One region of the Aeribacillus sp. JST-2 genome, then DNA from elsewhere that is predicted to be linked to it. Evidence: riboswitches for the same ligand, from Rfam matches in the RefSeq annotation. Region 1 holds a riboswitch; each other region holds the start of a gene.

The links. A riboswitch is a leader RNA that binds a small molecule or an ion and turns the genes downstream of it on or off. The one in region 1 is predicted to bind S-adenosylmethionine.
Positions count from the first base shown of each region.
Region 2: it holds a riboswitch for S-adenosylmethionine, as region 1 does, so the genes downstream of both, AC0KTX_RS09460 (methionine ABC transporter ATP-binding protein) here and AC0KTX_RS04235 (methionine biosynthesis PLP-dependent protein) in region 1, are expected to answer to the same signal.
Region 3: it holds a riboswitch for S-adenosylmethionine, as region 1 does, so the genes downstream of both, AC0KTX_RS02120 (2-hydroxy-3-keto-5-methylthiopentenyl-1-phosphate phosphatase) here and AC0KTX_RS04235 (methionine biosynthesis PLP-dependent protein) in region 1, are expected to answer to the same signal.
Region 4: it holds a riboswitch for S-adenosylmethionine, as region 1 does, so the genes downstream of both, metK (methionine adenosyltransferase) here and AC0KTX_RS04235 (methionine biosynthesis PLP-dependent protein) in region 1, are expected to answer to the same signal.

Region 1 covers NZ_JBVVUU010000005.1:37,286-41,968, forward strand. Annotated here, with positions in the region: gene metC (cystathionine beta-lyase) at 1-966, opposite strand, end outside; gene AC0KTX_RS04235 (methionine biosynthesis PLP-dependent protein) at 968-2,083, opposite strand; SAM riboswitch class I at 2,192-2,330, opposite strand; gene AC0KTX_RS04240 (aliphatic sulfonate ABC transporter substrate-binding protein) at 2,404-3,396, opposite strand; gene AC0KTX_RS04245 (ABC transporter permease) at 3,431-4,189, opposite strand; gene AC0KTX_RS04250 (ABC transporter ATP-binding protein) at 4,173-4,683, opposite strand, start outside.
Region 2 covers NZ_JBVVUU010000014.1:65,466-70,148, reverse strand. Annotated here, with positions in the region: gene AC0KTX_RS09470 (MetQ/NlpA family ABC transporter substrate-binding protein) at 1-370, opposite strand, end outside; gene AC0KTX_RS09465 (methionine ABC transporter permease) at 384-1,052, opposite strand; gene AC0KTX_RS09460 (methionine ABC transporter ATP-binding protein) at 1,045-2,070, opposite strand; SAM riboswitch class I at 2,175-2,284, opposite strand; gene AC0KTX_RS09455 (SCP2 sterol-binding domain-containing protein) at 2,400-2,699, opposite strand; gene AC0KTX_RS09450 (thioredoxin family protein) at 2,846-3,157, opposite strand; gene AC0KTX_RS09445 (toprim domain-containing protein) at 3,177-3,527, opposite strand; gene gcvH (glycine cleavage system protein GcvH) at 3,662-4,045, opposite strand; gene AC0KTX_RS09435 (arsenate reductase family protein) at 4,110-4,472, opposite strand; gene AC0KTX_RS09430 (acyl-CoA dehydrogenase family protein) at 4,598-4,683, opposite strand, start outside.
Region 3 covers NZ_JBVVUU010000002.1:173,335-178,017, reverse strand. Annotated here, with positions in the region: gene AC0KTX_RS02130 (5-bromo-4-chloroindolyl phosphate hydrolysis family protein) at 1-181, shown strand, start outside; gene AC0KTX_RS02125 (toxic anion resistance protein) at 214-1,344, shown strand; gene AC0KTX_RS02120 (2-hydroxy-3-keto-5-methylthiopentenyl-1-phosphate phosphatase) at 1,584-2,246, opposite strand; SAM riboswitch class I at 2,336-2,438, opposite strand; gene AC0KTX_RS02115 (carbon-nitrogen family hydrolase) at 2,800-3,591, shown strand; gene AC0KTX_RS02110 (methylated-DNA--[protein]-cysteine S-methyltransferase) at 3,727-4,218, opposite strand; gene AC0KTX_RS02105 (PAS domain S-box protein) at 4,235-4,683, opposite strand, start outside.
Region 4 covers NZ_JBVVUU010000028.1:6,629-11,311, reverse strand. Annotated here, with positions in the region: gene AC0KTX_RS12675 (lysophospholipase) at 1-324, opposite strand, end outside; gene AC0KTX_RS12670 (gamma carbonic anhydrase) at 396-923, shown strand; gene AC0KTX_RS12665 (phosphatase PAP2 family protein) at 1,103-1,633, shown strand; gene metK (methionine adenosyltransferase) at 1,792-2,997, opposite strand; SAM riboswitch class I at 3,189-3,382, opposite strand; gene pckA (phosphoenolpyruvate carboxykinase (ATP)) at 3,579-4,683, shown strand, end outside.

The DNA.
Region 1 (4,683 bases):
CACCGGGAGCTCAATGTTGGATGCAAGTGTTTTCACCGCTTTTTCGTCTTTAAGTTCAAAAGATAAAACCGCACCCGCACCTCCGCTTTGTTTCCGATGAATGTCCGCCCCCGCATGGCCGTCTAATCCGGGATAATACACTTTTCGCACTGAAGGGTGATTTTGCAAAAATTTTGCCAATTGGAGTGCTGTTTCTGCCGATTGATTAAGCCGAACCTGGAGTGTTTTCAATCCTCTAAGCACAAGCCAGCAGTCATGAGGCCCTAAAACAGCGCCAAAAGCGTTTTGCAACTTATAAAGCTCCTCACCAAGCTTTTCATCCTTTACAACCGCCAATCCCGCTAAGCAGTCGCTATGTCCAGCAAGAAATTTTGTTGCACTGTGCAAGACGACATCTGCCCCCAAATCCAATGGACGCTGCAAAGCAGGTGTCATAAACGTGTTGTCGACAAATGTTAAACAACCGTATTTTTTGGCAAGTTTGACAACTGCACGGATGTCGGTGATTTTCAATAACGGATTGGAAGGCGTTTCAATATAAATGACTTTCGTGTTTGGTCGAATATTGGCTTCCACCTCATTAAGATCTGTCATATCGACAAACGTATATTCAATGCCGAAGCGGGATAGGACATCGGCAACAATCCGGTATGTTCCGCCGTACACATCTTCAGTGACAAGAACGTGATCTCCCGAAGACAGTAGCAGAAAAGCTGTTGAAATGGCGGCCATTCCTGAAGCAAAAGCAAACCCTCTGGCGCCTCCCTCCAGTTCGGCGATTGCTTCTTCTAACGCTTTTCTTGTCGGATTGCCGGAACGGCTATAGTCAAATTCAGGTGATTGATCAAGAGTTTTTTGATGAAACGTTGATGCATGCTGAATCGGTACACTGACAGCGCCTGTAACCGGATCGTATTTATGGTGATTGTGCAGCAATTTTGTTTGAAAACTCCATTGATTGCTCATCTTACCGATCCCCTTTCGCTGCCGCTTTTAACGCTTGTTTGAGATCTTCTTTTAAATCCTCGACATCTTCAATCCCAACCGAAAAGCGAAGAAGCCTGTTGCAAACGCCGTTTTGAACGCGCACTTCCTCCGGGATATCCGCATGGGTTTGGGTCGCAGGATACGTAATAAAACTTTCGACACCGCCTAAGCTTTCTGCAAAACAAATCAACTGTAAATTTTTTAAAAACGGGTTTACCCATTCTTCTTTTTGAATGCGGAAGGAAAGCATTCCGCCTCTACCCGGATATAAAACGTCGGCCACTTCTGGAAGCTCCGCCAAAAATCGAGCCAATTCCCTTGCATTTTCCTGATGTTTGGCCATTCTGAGCGATAATGTTTTCATTCCCCTTAATAGAAGCCAAGAGTCAAAAGGAGACAATACAGCGCCAATGGCGTTTTGATGTGCGGCCAATTTTTCACAAAGATCTTGCCCTTTCGCACACACCAAGCCTGCCAACACATCGTTGTGGCCTCCTAAATATTTCGTTGCACTATGGATGACAATATCAGCTCCCTCTTCGATAGGACGCTGCAATACAGGCGTATAAAACGTATTATCCACAATTAGCAGCAAATCGTGCTTGCGCGCGATTTCGCTGAGAGCTGAAATAGATGTTTCCTGCATGAGCGGGTTCGTCGGCGTTTCCAAGAAGATCGCTTTCGTATTTTCGTTGATCAGAGATACCGTTTCTGCTTCAGATGTAAAATCATCATAATGAAAAACAAGGCCGTACTTGCGCCACTCTTCCTCGAACAATCGGTAAGTTCCTCCATATAAATCTTTTGAAACTATAAGTTCATCGCCGCTTTTAAAAAGGGCCATAATTGTTTGAATCGCCGCCATCCCGGAAGAGAAAGCAAATCCTTGATCGGCTCCTTCCAATGCGGCGATCGCCTCCTCGACAACAAGCCGCGTTGGATTTTTTGTCCTTGTGTAGTCGTATCCAGTGGATTCACCAATCCCCGCATGGCGGTACGCCGTCGATAAATAAATGGGCGCACTAACTGCTCCCGTAGCGGTTTCACTCCGGTTTCCCAATTGGGCTAAAATTGTATCTATCCGATTCTTTGCCATCTTTTTTCCTCCTATTCTTCCTAAAAGAATCGCCCGTTTGTCTTTATCAGGAGTCGGCAAAAATAAAACGCCTTCCTCATAAGAAGAAGACGTTTATTTGTTAGCTCCTTCTTATCTTCCAAGCATGACAAACGGCAATATGCTTGCTGGATGTAGCACCTTGGTGCAAGAATAACCATGCCGTCAGACCTTGCACCGGTTGCTGAGGCTTCCCAGGGCCAGTTCCCTCCGCCTCTCTCGATAAGAATTGACGTTATGAAGTTTTTGGATATTTCATATAAATTAAATTTACATGAAATTTTATAAAAACACAAGTATTTTCAATTCAAAAAAGTATCATCGACAAGACCTGTCAAGTCAGGTCTTTCTTTCAAAAATTTTAATTGATAAGAAGAGTCGGCGAATTCTTGAAGAACTTTTCCATCTACTTCCGTTGTATAGTGAACGCGTTTCCATGCGCTGTCGATAATGTTTGGATCAAGCTGCTGGTTTGTTGTTTCTTTAATGGACTTGATGGCGATATCGCGCGCTTCGTTTGGATGCTGATTGATAAAGTCGATGGCTTTTTTATGTGCATTGACAATATCTTGTACAAGTTCTTTATGTTCCTTAATGAACTTGTCGGAAGTTACTAAAACGGTATTTGGCAGCGTTGTTCCAAAGGCAATGTCTTTCGTATCGACAATCACTTTTGCGCCGTTTTTGATTAACAATGAAGCCCAAGGTTCAGGTACTGCCGCTAAATCCACTTTTCCCGCTTCAAAAAATGATTGGTATTGGGCCGGGTTGCCGGTTGTGTGCTTCAATGTTCCGCCAATTCTGGAAGAAGCAATATTATAATCTTGCAAATAAGTTTCAAATTGAACATCATGTGTGCATCCGACTCCCGGAGTGATAAACGTCTTGTTTTCAATATCTTTTAGCGTTTGAATACCGCTTTTTGGGCTAGCGACAACAACAGTTCCTCCTGATGATGCACCGGCAATGATTTTGACATCCGCACCGTTCGAAAAGTTATTCATAACCGGTCCTGGTCCTACGAGACCGGCATCAATTTCGCCCGTTTTAAGGGCTGTCATAAACGCACCGCCGTCCGGAAATGTTTTATATTCGATTTTCACTTGATCGCCAAGTTCTTCTTGATAATAGCCTTTTTCTTTCGCTATCATCGCCGGAACGTGATCAATGTTCGGAAAATAACCGATTGTGACTTTCGTTTTTTCCCCTGATCCTGCTTGATTTGCTCCGCAGGCAGACAAAATGCCAATGATGATAATGGAGATCAATGTTAGCAACAAACCTTTTCTGTGCATATGTTTTTCCCCTTTCCTTCTGTCGTAAAATTGCTTATTGTTCTTGCAATCCCCATTTTTTCAAAACCTTTTTTTCAATTCTACTGAAAAACACTAAATCAACAAAAATTCCAATTAAGGCAATGATAAAGATAATGCCGATAACAAGAGCCATATCGCCAAAATCAGAAGCAAATTTTAGCGTGTAGCCCAAACCAGGTCCAGTGCTCAGCAGTTCGCTTCCCATCAGTCCTCTCCACGCAAACGCCCAAGCCAGCCTGGCGCCTGTTACAGCGTGGGGGATGGCTGCCGGGAAAATAACTTTGGCAAATAATGAAAACCCGTTGTAATCCATTGTTCTCGCCGCTTTGATATAAATCGGCGGGACGCTTTTAATCCCAGTTCTCATGTTTAACGTCATGACCAATGTTCCGCCGAGAACAACAATAAAAATGATGGCTTTCTCGTTTAAGCCGAACCAAATAATCGCAAGCGGAAGCCAGACAATGCTCGGCACGCTTTGCAATGCTAAAATAAGCGATCCGACTGTATCATCAATGGTTTTTGATCCAGCCAAGATAACCCCAAGCAAAGTCCCCAGAAGAAGGGCGATGGCAAGACCGATGATGAGCCGTTCAAAGCTGGCAAGCAAATCATAAACAAGCGTCAAATCGGCAAAACCTTTCCAAAGCGCTTGAAAAATATTGCTCGGAGCTGGAAAAACAACCGGCTTGATTCCTAATAATTTGACGATCGCTTCCCATACGCCAAGCAGCGCTGCAAAAAAGATGATTCGTTTAACGATTTGCTGCATAGTTCTCTTCCTCTTTCACGACTTTATCTATTTCAGTTTTGAGCAGTTTTTGAATCCGTTCTTCGTATTCCGCCAGCTCTTTCCGAAATTGTTCACGCGGCCTTGGAAAATCTACTTTGATTTCATCAATGATTCTGCCAGGCCTTGTCCCCATGACAAGAATCCGGTCAGATAATTTCAGCGACTCTTGTATGCTGTGGGTCACAAACAAAATAGTTTTTTTAGTCTCCATCCATATTTTTTCAAGAATTTCGTGAAGCCTTGATCTCGTTTGCTCATCGAGCGCTCCAAACGGCTCATCCATTAACAGCACTTCTGGATCCATCGCCAGCGCCCTTGCGATCGACACTCGCTGCTGCATCCCTCCAGACAGCTCGTGCGGCGAGTGCTTTCCGTATTGGCTGAGCTGCACCATTGTTAAAAACTGCTGCGCCCGTCTTCTCGCCTCTTCTTTTGTCATTTTTTTTATTAATGGAAACATGACATTTTCCTCA
Region 2 (4,683 bases), on a different contig from region 1:
ATTTTTTTGAGTAAACGCCTATCGGTTCAATGTGAATGCCGCCGGCGTTGGCAAAGTCATATCCATGCTCTTTTTTCTGACCTTCAAAATACGGAATGTGTTGGAAATAGTTTGCATCGATATCTTTTTCCGCAAGCGCTTTGTTTGGCAGGACGTAATCTGTAAATTCTTCAATTTCCAGTTCATAACCTTTTTCTTTAAGCAGCGGTTTTGCCTCTTCTAAAATTTCTGTATGCGGCACAGGGGAAGCCCCGACTTTAATGACTTTGTCTTCCCCGCTTCCAGAGCCTCCGCCTTGATCACTTGCACCGCATGCAGCCGAAAAAATCATAGCCGCACCTAATAACGAAGATAAAAGCAATTTTTTCATCAACATTTCCTCCTTATCGTTTATCAATGGATTTTGTTATCATATCTCCAATAAATTGGATGAGAAACACAATGATCAAAATCAGAATGGTGGCAACCAATGTGACATCGTTATGATTTCGTTGAAAGCCTTCTAAATAGGCAAGATTTCCAAGCCCTCCGGCGCCTATCGCACCAGCCATTGCCGTGTAGCCGACCAACGCGATTGCGGTTACGGTTATTCCCGATACTAAGGCTGGGAGCGATTCCGGTATCAGCACTTTAAAAATAATGGTGCTTGTTGTCGCTCCCATTGATTTTGCCGCTTCTATCACGCCTTTGTCCACTTCCCGCAAAGCGATTTCTACCATTCTTGCATAAAATGGCGCGGCTCCGATAATAAGAGCCGGCAAAGCGGCATTTGCCCCCAATATCGTTCCAACCACCGCTTTTGTAAAAGGCAATAGCAGGATGATCAAAATAATAAACGGAATAGAACGGAAAATATTTACAACGGCAGCTACAATCGAATGGATGACATTATTTTGCCACAGATTCCCTTTTGACGTTAAAAAGAGCAGCAAACCTAAAATGATGCCGAGGAAAAATGTAGCTGCTACAGAAACTCCCGTCATATAAACCGTTTCGTACGCTGCATCCAAAACTTTGTCCCATTTCACATTAGGCAAAAAAGTCTCAGCCATTCGCAATCACCTCCAATTCTATTTGCTGATTGCGAATATATTCAATGGCTTCTTTAATTTTTTCTTCTTTGCCGTCGATATGAATAAGCAGCGAACCGTAAGATCCGTTTTGCGTTTGCGATATTTTTCCTTGCAAAATATTTACATCAACGTCAAACTGTCTGATCAGCTTGGAAATGACAGGTTGTTCCGCACGGTCGCCAATAAACGTCAGTTTAACAACCTTTCCTTTTTTATACTTATCAAGAAGGTGTTCCACCGTTTCTTTTGTTTCCTCGGGTTCTGTCACTTGTTTTACAAATCGTTTGGTAATGTCGGCCTGCGGATTCCGGAAAACGGTTAAAACATCCCCCTGCTCAACAATTTTTCCGTTTTCCATCACGGCAACCCGGTGGCAAATTTTGCGGATGACATGCATTTCATGTGTGATCAGCACGATTGTCAACCCCATCCGCTTGTTGATGTCTACAAGCAAATCGAGAATCGAATCAGTCGTCTGCGGATCTAATGCTGATGTCGCCTCATCACATAAAAGCACTTTTGGGTTATTGGCCAGAGCCCTCGCAATGCCGACCCGCTGTTTTTGGCCACCGCTTAATTGCGATGGATACGCATCTTCTTTCCCTTCGAGACCAACTAGTTTTATTAGTTCATCCACCCGCTTTAGCCGCTCGCTTTTGGCAACGCCGGCAATTTCAAGAGGAAAGGCGATATTTTCGCGGACGGTTCTTGACCAAAGCAGGTTGAAATGCTGAAAAATCATGCTGATTTCCTTGCGTGCGGTTCTAAGTTCTTTTCCTTTGATACAGTCAATTCTTTTTCCCGCCACATTAACAGATCCCCCTGTCGGCTTTTCAAGGCCGTTCAGCAAACGGATTAGCGTGCTCTTTCCCGCTCCGCTGTAACCGATTATTCCAAAAATTTCTCCGCTTTGAATCTCAAGGTCCACCTGATCCACAGCTTTGACTTGATTTCGATTGGATTGGTAAATTTTCGTAACAGCCTTAAGTGAAATCATCTTCTCACCTTCTTTCTTACAACATAGGAGGTGTCCCCGTTAAACGATTAAAAAGCCTTCCTGCAAGAGCAGAAAGGCGGAAAATATTGCAAATCCTTCAAACCTTTCCATCTTTCAAAGCAATGATGCTTTGCGTGATTTGGCACCATTTCAGCAATATCCTGACGGTTGCCGGGCTTCATAGGGCACGTCCCTCCGCCGCTCTTGATAGAAATTATCTAATATTTAACTTTTTACGTTAACAAACTACTTGGCTAGGATTTTACCACCTGCCTACCTTCATGTCAATGGAAAAGTCCAATTAATTAAAGAAAAACAATTTAGAATATTTATGAATGATCAGCTGCTAATGATAAAATCGCTTCCAATCTTAAAATATCCCGAAACGTCCCTTCTACTTTAATCGCCTTCAATTCCATCAGTTGCTGAAGCTTTAATTGTCCCGTTAATAGATCCTTCATTTGTCCATCGTTTCCTGTCATTTTCAGATGAACTGTTTCAGGCGCAGTTTCCATACACTTCAGCCCCTCTATATCCAGTTGAAAATAACACTTGGAATGTTTAGATTCGCATGCAATAATGAGAGGTATGGAAGGAAAAAGCGGCTTGATCAAATGATGCTCATTCACTCTTTTTAATAGAGACTCAAACAATGTTGGACCCCTCCAGCAAGTTACGGTTTATAAACAACTACTTCTTTCTCTTTTCCCGTCTTCCTGCTGGCAGTTGTCGACAATTTCACAACATATGTGACATTTCCCAAGAAATAATGTTCTTAAGAAGGAACGTATTTTTTCAATAGCTGATAAAGATAGTCAACGGAATGAAAAGCATATATTTTTTTAATGATTTTCCCGTTTTCAAAAATCAATAGACAGGGGACACTTTCAATTTCCCATTCTTTAGCGTATTCAGGGATATAATTTAAATTTTTCATTAAAATGGAAATAGAGGGCATTATCGTTTCAATAACCGACAACATTTTGGATGCTAATTGGCACGTGCCGCAAAACGGCGTGTATAAATATAAAACTGTCCTTTTTTGTTGATGAATCTTTCCCAATTGTTCCGATGTCAATTCATTCATTTCAACATTTCACACACCCTTACGATAAATATTTTACATGGACATCAATGTTGGCACTCAATAGAATTGAGGCTATGTGCTTCTCAGGCGCCGATGCCACTTCTCTGTACATTTTGTCGATGTATAAATGGCTGGCCTCCGGGAGCTCCCGTTTAAATTGTTTTCTTAGTCTTTCCCCTGCTTTGTCCGCATCAACTAAAATATAAACTTCCTTGTAAAACAAGCTTTCCACCAATTCGTCAAGCTTGGAAATACTTAACGTTCCATTCGTGCAAATGACTTCCACAGGCTCATTTACGATCTTTTCAATTTTCAGCTTATCTGATTTTCCTTCTACAATGATCACCTTTTCGGCCTCTGTACTTGCCATTGGCATCACCTTTTTGATTTTGGGGTCATTTCGCAAAGCATTTTTTGTTGATAGCAAATATCTTCTCTTTTCCTTTTTATTCCTAATTTTAAAAAAGCAAAATCCCCCTCTCGCTTAGAGAAGGGGATTGAGCCTCAGTCTTCTTTTACCATTTCTTCATATTCTTCAGCAGTCATCAGTTTTTCGACATCGCTTATATCATTAGGCTCCACAATAATCATCCAAGCTTTTTCATAAGGCGACTCATTTACATATTCAGGATTATCATCCAGTTCTTCGTTCACTTCCACTACTTTTCCGCTGATTGGTGCATAAAGTTCAGATACAGTTTTAACGGACTCGACGCTTCCAAACGGCTCGTCAGCAGTTATCTCATCACCAACTTCTGGAAGTTCAACGAAAACAATATCACCTAATTCAGATTGAGCGAAGTCAGTAATGCCGATTTTCACTTTATCCCCTTCTACCTTCACCCATTCATGTTCTTCAGAATAACGCAATTCTTTTGGTGTGTTCAATGTTTTTCCCTCCATGCCAAAATATTAATTTAAAGATTTCTATGATAAATAGAAAATCTTTTTTTCATGAATTTCTCCACGTTTTTTCAAATTCCTCTTCTTTAAATCCAACTGTAACCTTTTCTCCATCTGTCACGATCGGACGTTTTATCAGCATGCCGTCAGACGAAAGCAACTCATAAATGTCCTCTTCTGACATGGCTTTTACTTTCTCTTTTAAACCTAATTGCCGATATTTTTGTCCGCTTGTGTTAAAAAATTTTTTCAACTCTAAACCGCTTTTTTCATGCAATTTCTTTAATTCATCTTTTGAAGGAGGATTTTTTGCAATATGTATCTCTTGAAAATCAATGTTGTGCTCTTCCAGCCACTTTTTTGCTTTGCGGCAGGTTCCGCATTTCGGATACCAATACATCTTCAAAGCCAAGCTGATTCACCTCCTCCATACAACACCAATCATATTTTATCATATCCAACAGGACAAGACTAATAACTTGACCATTATTTTTAAGACCAGACTCTTTCATGAGTCTGGCCCCATTGAATTTCATTTTATACAATATATTTTCCTTCTTCAATTAATTTTGCCGCAATTTGCCGTTTTTTTTGTATAGCATTGATCGGCACGTATCTTGAAA
Region 3 (4,683 bases), on a different contig from region 1:
TTCGCAGCCGATACGAGATCAAAACATCCGTGCATCATTAGGGGAAACAAAGCGGATGCTGTCTCATATTTGCTCTTCTCTAGAGAAAGATTTAATTGCCGTATTATCCGATGATATCGATCATCTTCAATTTGAATTAAATGTTGCGAAAAAGCAAGCGTTAGAGCGAAAAGAAAGGTGATTGCATTGGTCAATAAAAAGGAAATGGATCTCATGGATGAACTTTTGTCAAACCCTTTCGGTGACAGTCAAGAGCAGACATTGCCGATTCAGGAATCTGGAGAAAAAAATGCATGGAAACTCATTGACAAACTTCCTGCAGAACATCGGGAAAAAGCTATTCAACTCGCCTCGCAAATTGATCATAAAAATCGGCATTCAATCGTTCAATTTGGAGCAAGCGCCCAACAAAAACTTTCAAGTTTTTCCCATGAAATGCTCAATTATGTTCAAAAGAAAGATATTGGCCCTGTTGGCGACATTTTAACAGAGTTGATGAACAAACTGGAACAAGTAAAACCGGAAGAGCTCGTTCCGGAAAAACGAAACGTTTTTGCCCGCCTTTTCGGCAAAATTTCAAATTCCATTCAGGAACTATTGTCAAAATATCAAAAAATCGGCTCACAAATTGAACGAATCACAGTGAAATTAGAGCAATCAAAATCAGTTCTTCTTTCTGACATCAAGATGCTCGATCGTCTGTATGAATACAATAAAGAATACTTTCAAGCGCTGAATATTTATATTGCTGCCGGGGAATTAAAGCTGGAAGAGCTCCACACTAAAATCATTCCGGAGCTTAAGAAAAAAGCGGAGCTGGCAGAAGATCAAATGGCGGTTCAAGAAGTGAATGACATGATACAATTCGCAGACAGGCTGGAGAAGCGGATTCATGATTTGAAATTATCTAGGCAAATCACAGTCCAAAGCGCCCCGCAAATCCGAATGATTCAAAATATGAATCAAACATTGGCGGAAAAAATCCAATCATCCATTTTAACCGCTATCCCTTTATGGAAAAACCAAATTGCCATTGCACTTACCCTTTACCGGCAAAAAGGGGCGCTTGAGGCACAAAAACAAGTAACAAAAACGACTAACGAGCTGCTGTTAAAAAATGCTGAAATGTTAAAAACGAACACAATCGAAACCGCAAGAGAAAACGAACGCGGAATCGTTGATGTTGAAACATTGAAAAAAACACAGGAAGATCTCATTTCAACGATTGAAGAAACGATCCGTATTCAACAGGAAGGACGGATGAAACGGCAGCAAGCCGAACAGGAGCTTCTACAGCTTGAAAACGACTTGAAATCAAGGCTTTTGCAATTCAAATCAGAATAAAACGAAACAAACTTCCCCGAAAAAATTGTTTCAAAAGCTTTCATTCGGAAAAACCGGATAAACAACTTTTTTCTATTTTGTTAAAAAATATCCGCCTTTCGCCGAAATGGTTGGAGAAAGGCGATACTTTCCCTTCTTGAATCACTCCCATCCCCTTGCAGCCCCAAATATACAAGTGGATGGTTTTTCACTTTAATCGGGCAATTGCCGCTTCTCCCCTCACTCTTCTTTCACTTTAATCAAACTGACACTTCCTCCATTTGCTTTAAATGATGAATGACATCATAAAACGTATCAAAGCTTCTATGATTTAAACCTAATTGACGGCATTTTTCAAAAAGAAAATCTCTTGCAATCACAATATCGGCCAGCTTTGCCGCTTCCAAATCCGTAATCGAATCCCCAATAACGATTACGTAGTGATCATTGGAAGCAATCTTGCGAATAATCGATGCCTTGCATAATCCGCAATGTTGATCACAATGTTCATCACATTCATGAAGCCATTCAATGTTGATAAAATCCCCTGAAAAATCGGCGTTATTGCAAAAAATATGATCTTCCGGAATAAGCGGTTTTAACAACGGTTTCACAAAAAAATCCATTCCGCTGCTGACAACATATAATGGCAATTTGTTTCTTTTCGTATATTCGACAAGTGCTTGAAACCCTTCACGAATTTCGGCTGTTGATAACACATATTCAATCACATCGTATACTTTGTAGGAGAGCAACAGCGAAAACATTTGTTCCAATCCTTCTTTAACGGATATTTTTTCCGACAACATTTTCTCCTTAAGCCTCTTCCATTCGGGAGGCGCAAATTTTTTCATGATGGCAACAACGGTGTCTTCTTTTGTGATTGTTCCAACAAAATCACATATGATAAGCGGTTTTTTCATCCTTTCACCTCTACGATAGAACTTACACAAATAAAAAACCTCTTTTCGCAGCCTTGCGAGAAGAGGTTGGAAGTTTCATTTACGAAACATCCTTATCTCTCAGCAACATGCTGCAAGAATTAGCACCGTGCTTAAAATAAGCCGGTTGCCGGGCTTCATTGGGCTCGTCCCTCCGCCTGCTCTTGATAAGAATGTATGGCATATAAATTTTTTCGTGTTAAATTAATTCGGATTATGCCAGTCTTTCAGCTATTTGTCAATCCTTTTTTGCGAACTTTAAAAAATATGTAATATGTAAAAGATAAATAAGCGAATCATGAAAATCAACGGTTTTCCCTTTCAAAAGCTTGCGAAGAAACTGTTCCCCTTTTTCGGAAACTGCTGATCCGGCCAAAAGCCGTATGGAAAATAAGAAAAACATATCGAAGGAAAGCCTTTGGGAACCCGAAGCAAAGCGTTTTCGTGCTCACCCAATACACCTCTTGAATTTCTCACAAAATACCGTATATTGGAATTATCTACTTGTAAAGAATCAACGTCAGGCGGTGATGAGATGGAAATCACAATCTCTTGTTTGCAAACGAATATTTTTCCCTGCAACCCGGAGCTAAATATTGAACATATGAAAAACAAGCTTATGGAAGCAATGAATAAGGCGCCGGACATTGTCGTCATGCCGGAACTTTGGACGACCGGATATGATCTTGAACGTTTCTCTTACATCAGTGATGCAGAAGGAAGCATCACAAAATCTTTTTTAAGCAAATGGGCGAAAGCTTACAATATCCATATTGTGGGCGGTTCCGTCGCTAAAAGAACGAACCAAGGCATTTATAATACGATGTATGTTGTGAATCGGAACGGAAGGATCATCCATGAATACAGCAAGCTTCATTTGTTTCGATTAATGGATGAAGACAAATATTTACAATCCGGGCAAGATGATAGCTATTTTGAGTTGCCAGGCATCCCGGCTTGCGGGGTGATCTGTTATGATATCCGTTTTCCTGAATGGATCCGGATTTCCGTCTTAAAAGGGGCAAAAATTTTATTTGTTGCCGCCGAATGGCCGAAGCAGCGCTTGGATCATTGGCGGACGCTCCTTTTAGCACGCGCGATCGAAAACCAATGTTTTGTTGTCGCTTGCAATCGTGTCGGATCTGACGGAAAAAATGATTTTGCAGGCCATTCCATCATCATCGACCCGTGGGGAGAAGTAATGGCCGAAGGAGGCGAACAGGAAGAGATTGTCACGGCAAAAATTGATTTGAACAAAGTGGTTCAAGTGCGGGAAATGATTCCGGTTTTTGCTGACCGCCGACCTGATTTTTATACATGTGAATAATTGATGACTCCCCATGAGTATATCAAAGGGATCATTACAGAAAAAAGAACCCTTTCAAAGCCATTTCGGGGCAAAATCAGCATATTGTTTCGCTAAACTCTGCGGCTTTTTCCGAAGAGTTTTAAATTCTATCCATTATAATGAACAAACGCGCTTCTCCAAATCCAGCAAAAAAGCTTTTTTATCTACTTGATTTCCTGCATAGCCGACAAGTTTTCCATTTTGGCCGATCACCCGATGGCACGGAACAATAATCGGAAGCGAGTTCGCCTTGTTTGCTTGGCCTACCGCCCTGACTGCTCTCGGATTTCCGATAGCTGCTGCTACCTCTTGGTAACTGCGGACTTGGCCGAACGGAATATTCATCAGTTCTTTCCAAACTTTCTCCTGAAATGGAGTACCGCTTTGCTGAAAAGGAAAGGTGAATTCGGTTCGTTTTCCTTCAAAATATTCTTCCAGCTGCTTTGCCGCCTCTTTTAAAAGCGGTGTGGCTTTGTTTAAAACATGAGGAGAGCCGAGAAGCTTCTCCCATTCATTCTCATCCATTAGGACAGAGATTATGATCCCGTCTCTTTCAACTATTCCTATTTCTCCAAGCGGAGTCGAAATAGCACTGAAATAAACCATAACACACCTCAAATGTCTATTTTTCGATTGGGAGTGAAATATAAAAAGTGGTTCCATGTCCGACTTTGCTTTTTACTTTCACTTTTCCTTTATGTTCTTCAATAATTTTATAGCTGACCATAAGTCCCAGGCCAGTTCCCCTGTCCTTCGTTGTATAAAAGGGTTCTCCGAGCCGTTTTAATTTATCTTTGGAAATTCCCGGTCCTTCATCTTGTATGGCAATTTGCACCCATTTGTCGTTTTTTCGATGTATGGACACAAATATATTTCCGCCATTTGGCATAACCTCAATGGCATTTTTCAAAATATTGATGAACACTTGCTTCAATTGATTTGGCTCACAATAAATGTCAGGGACGTTTTCATACTCTAAATAGATTTGCACATTCACCAATATCGCTTGGGCATTCAGCAGGTCAATCGTATCTTTCATGATTTTAATGATATTTTTCTGCTCGAATCGCA
Region 4 (4,683 bases), on a different contig from region 1:
CACCCCTTTTAAAGGGAAATGGATGGTTTGCAGCGTTCGGATTGCCACCAGGCCACCCATGCTATGCCCTAAAAGAAAAACCGGCAATTCAAATGTTTGCGCCTCTCTTAACCAATGATCGACTTCCTGAATATATTCGTCAAAAGACTGAATATGACCTCTTTTGCGGGAGGACATTCCTTGCCCTGGGAGATCCCCCATTACGACATGATATCCGTTTGATCGCCACTTTTCAATTAACCATTTATATCGGCCGTGATGCTCGCCGGCACCATGAATCATAACCATGACTGCACGGGGATCCCAAGCATTCCACTTCCACATTGTTTGACTCCTTTCTATGTTGGTCGGAAGAATTTGTTATAATAATGGAAAAACATTCAGAGGGTGATGAAATGGTTATCTATGCTTATAAAGAAAAAAAACCTGTAATCAGTGAATCAGCTTATATTGCAGATTTTGTCACCATTACCGGTGATGTTCAAATCGGCGAACAGTCAAGCATCTGGTTTCAAACCGTTATTCGCGGCGATGTCGCCCCAACCATCATCGGGAATCGCGTAAATATTCAAGACCTGTGCTGCCTTCACCAAAGCCCAGGCAAACCATTAATTATTGAAGATGACGTAACCGTCGGCCATCAAGTAATTCTCCACAGCGCCATCATTCGAAAAAAAGCATTGATTGGCATGGGATCCATCATTCTTGATGGAGCCGAAATCGGCGAAGGAGCGTTTATTGGCGCCGGCAGTTTAGTGCCGCCCGGCAAATCCATTCCTCCCCACACGTTAGCCTTTGGCAGACCAGCGAAGGTGGTCAGGGATTTAACAGAGCAAGATTTACAAGAGATGGAACGGATTCGCCGACAATATGTTGAAAAAGGCCAATACTATAAAAAGGCTGCTTCCATCAACGTTCGGTAAATATTTTTTTCTATGTAAATATTTTAAAGGTTTCTTGAACAATTGTCATTCTTTACCGTACATTTCTCGTTTTTTAAAAATTTGTAAAAATATTTAAAAAACAATTGATGTTGTGTGGAATAAAAGAGAAAATGAAGTTACAACCATTCATTGCTGTCTTTTTTTAAAGGAGCCTTATGATGAACAGATTCATTGATCATTTATACGATGTTGAATGCAAACTGTTTAAAATGATTAATTCCCATTTTGAAAGAAAAGGGCTTAATGTTTATTTTCGCCTGATTACACATCTGGGTGGTGCAACGTGGACCATTGCGTCATGCTTGCTCCTGATATTATTTTTAAACGAACCGGTTAAATCAGTCGCTTTTGCCAGTGCTTTTTCTCTTTTTTTCAGTCATATTCCTGTCTTCATTATTAAAAAAATATTTCCGCGCCGGCGTCCTTATTTAACATTGCTGGGCGCTAAGGTCATGAAAAACCCATTAAAGGACTATTCGTTTCCTTCGGGTCATTCGACAGCCATTTTCTCAGTCACAATTCCGTTCTTATTATCTGCACCCATTTTATCATGGATTTTGCTTCCTCTTTCGCTTAGTGTGGCGCTTTCAAGAATTTATTTAGGGCTTCACTATCCTTCCGATGTGCTGGCGGGAATGCTCCTAGGAACATCAACTGGGATTATCTGCTTTTATTCATTTGTTCTATAAAACCATTTACAAGCGAAAGATGCGTTCCTTCCGGTCAAAAAAACAAAACGGACGCAGCCGTGTCTGCGTCCGTTTTGTTTATCCCTAAAATCAATTGATAAACTAATTTTATACAGTTTAAAAAGGGCGCCAATTGAATGGGCGCCCTTTTTATAAATTTATTTATACTGATAAGACTGCTCGCGAAGAGCTTCTGCTTTATCCGTTCTTTCCCAAGGCAGATCCAAATCAGTGCGGCCAAAATGTCCATAAACGGCTGTCTTTTTATAAATCGGGCGGCGCAAATCAAGCATTTTTATAATGCCTGCAGGACGCAAATCAAAGTTTTTCTGAACAAGTTCCACTAAAACATCTTCACTAACGCTTCCTGTTCCAAATGTATCAATTGAGATAGAAACAGGTTTTGCTACACCGATTGCATAGGCAAGCTGAACTTCACATTTGTCAGCAAGCCCCGCAGCCACGATATTTTTGGCGACATACCGTGCAGCATACGCAGCGGAACGGTCCACCTTCGTCGGGTCTTTTCCGGAAAAAGCTCCACCGCCGTGGCGAGCATAGCCTCCATAAGTATCGACAATAATTTTTCGGCCTGTTAAACCGGCATCTCCTTGCGGTCCGCCAATGACGAAACGCCCGGTAGGATTGATGAAAAATTTTGTTTCTTCATCAATCAACTCATTGGGAACAACCGGATCAATGACCTTTTCTCGAATATCCCGCTTTATTTGTTCAATCGTTGCTTCAGGATGATGTTGAGTTGATATGACGATCGTATCGATTCTGACTGGTTGGTTATTTTCGTCATATTCTACCGTCACTTGTGTTTTTCCGTCCGGACGCAAATATGGAATCACTTCGGTCTTGCGTACTTCTGCAAGCCGGCGGGAAAGCTTATGCGCCAACGAAATCGGTAGAGGCATTAATTCTTTCGTTTCATTACAAGCAAAACCGAACATTAGTCCTTGGTCTCCGGCTCCGATCGCTTCAATTTCTTCATCCGTCATTTGTCCTTCGCGCGCTTCAAGAGCTTTATCAACTCCCATAGCAATATCCGGTGATTGCTCATCAATTGATGTTAAAACAGCACAAGTTTCAGCATCAAACCCGTATTTTGCTCTCGTGTAGCCGATGTCTCTTACTGTTTCCCGCACAATTTTTGGTATATCGACATAAGTGTTGGTCGTAATTTCTCCACTGACTAATACAAGGCCTGTTGTCACAGATGTTTCACAGGCAACACGCGCATTCGGATCTTTTTCAATGATAGCGTCTAAAATTGCATCCGAAATTTGATCGCAAATTTTATCCGGATGCCCTTCCGTAACTGATTCAGATGTAAACAGACGGCGCTTTCTTGCCATGGCACTTCCTCCTTCAACTACTTTATGTTCTGTGGAGCACTCGGACTCCCATTATTGTCACGGAACTCATTCCCTCAAGAATCGATGCCATTTACGATAAGAAAAACTTGGCGAAACGGAAGGTTTTTTATAATAAGAAAAAACCTTTCCCGTCATCAGAGGAAAGGTTGTTGCTCGATTCATGCCTTTCACTCTTATCGTTCAAGGAAAAAACCTTGCATCAGGTTAGCACCTTTGCTCGTCCTGTATTCGAATATGGAACTTTTTTTCAGGAAATATTCTAGGTGGCTTGAGCGATGTTCAACATACCATATTCGGCTGTCAACAAAATGAGCCGGTTGCTGGGCTTCATAGGGCCTGTCCCTCCGCCAACTCGGGATAAGAGTATCCGTTCAAGGATATATCTTACATGAGCCAAAACAGCATTGTCAACAAAAACCGACCTGTTTCTGCAAGTTTCTGTGCAGCCACCTGGAGATTCTTTTTTTGTTAAAAATATGATGTAATATTTAATTATATGTGTTATACTTATTTCAAAAATCACAACTATATCATGCTGCAAAAGGTGGTTTTCTGTGAAAATGATAAGTTTATCAAATGAATTAACAACATTAATTAACGGTGCAAATGCTTATCAAAATTTATCAGTTCCTCAACTGGTGGAAAAAACTTTAAAAAGGGGGGAAGGAATTTTAACAAATACAGGGGCCGTAGCAGTGAAAACGGGAAAATATACTGGCCGTTCGCCAAATGACAAATTTATTGTTGATGAAGTATCGGTACAAGATGAAATTGATTGGGGGACTGTGAACAAGCCGATTTCTAAAGAAGCTTTCGAACGCCTTTATATAAAATTAATCCGCTTTTTAAAGGAAAAAGAAGAGATTTTTGTTTTTAAGGGATATGCTGGTGCAGATCCGAATTACCGCATGCCGATTCAAGTAGTGAATGAATTGGCATGGCATAATTTATTTGCCCGACATCTCTTTGTCCGTTCAAACGATAAAACGGATTTCAAAAACCCTTTTACCATTTTGTCAGCTCCTTCGTTTAAGGCTGATCCTGAAGTGGACGGAACCAATTCCGAAGCATTTATTATCATTTCTTTTGAAAAGCGCGTCGTTTTGATTGGCGGCACAGAGTATGCTGGAGAAATGAAAAAAGCGATATTTTCCGTTATGAATTTTCTTCTCCCTAAACAAAACATTTTGCCGATGCATTGTTCGGCAAATGTTGGTGAAAAAGGGGATGTCGCCCTGTTTTTCGGATTATCAGGGACAGGAAAAACGACGCTTTCAGCCGATCCCGACCGGCCGCTAATCGGCGATGATGAACATGGCTGGTCTTCTTCAGGTATTTTTAACATAGAAGGCGGTTGCTATGCGAAGTGCATCGGTTTATCCATTGAGAAAGAACCGCAAATTTTCAACGCTATTGGGTTTGGCTCTGTATTAGAAAATGTCGTTGTCGACGGCAACACGCGCTTGCCTGATTATCATGATTCGCAAATAACAGAAAATACCCGTGCCGCCTATCCAATTGAGGCCATCGGCAATTTTGCAAACCCGAGCATGGCCGGACATGCGAACACAATCATCTTTTTAACAGCCGATGCGTTCGGTGTGCTTCCTCCGATTAGCAAATTGACAAAAGAGCAGGCAATATACCATTTCCTAAGCGGCTATA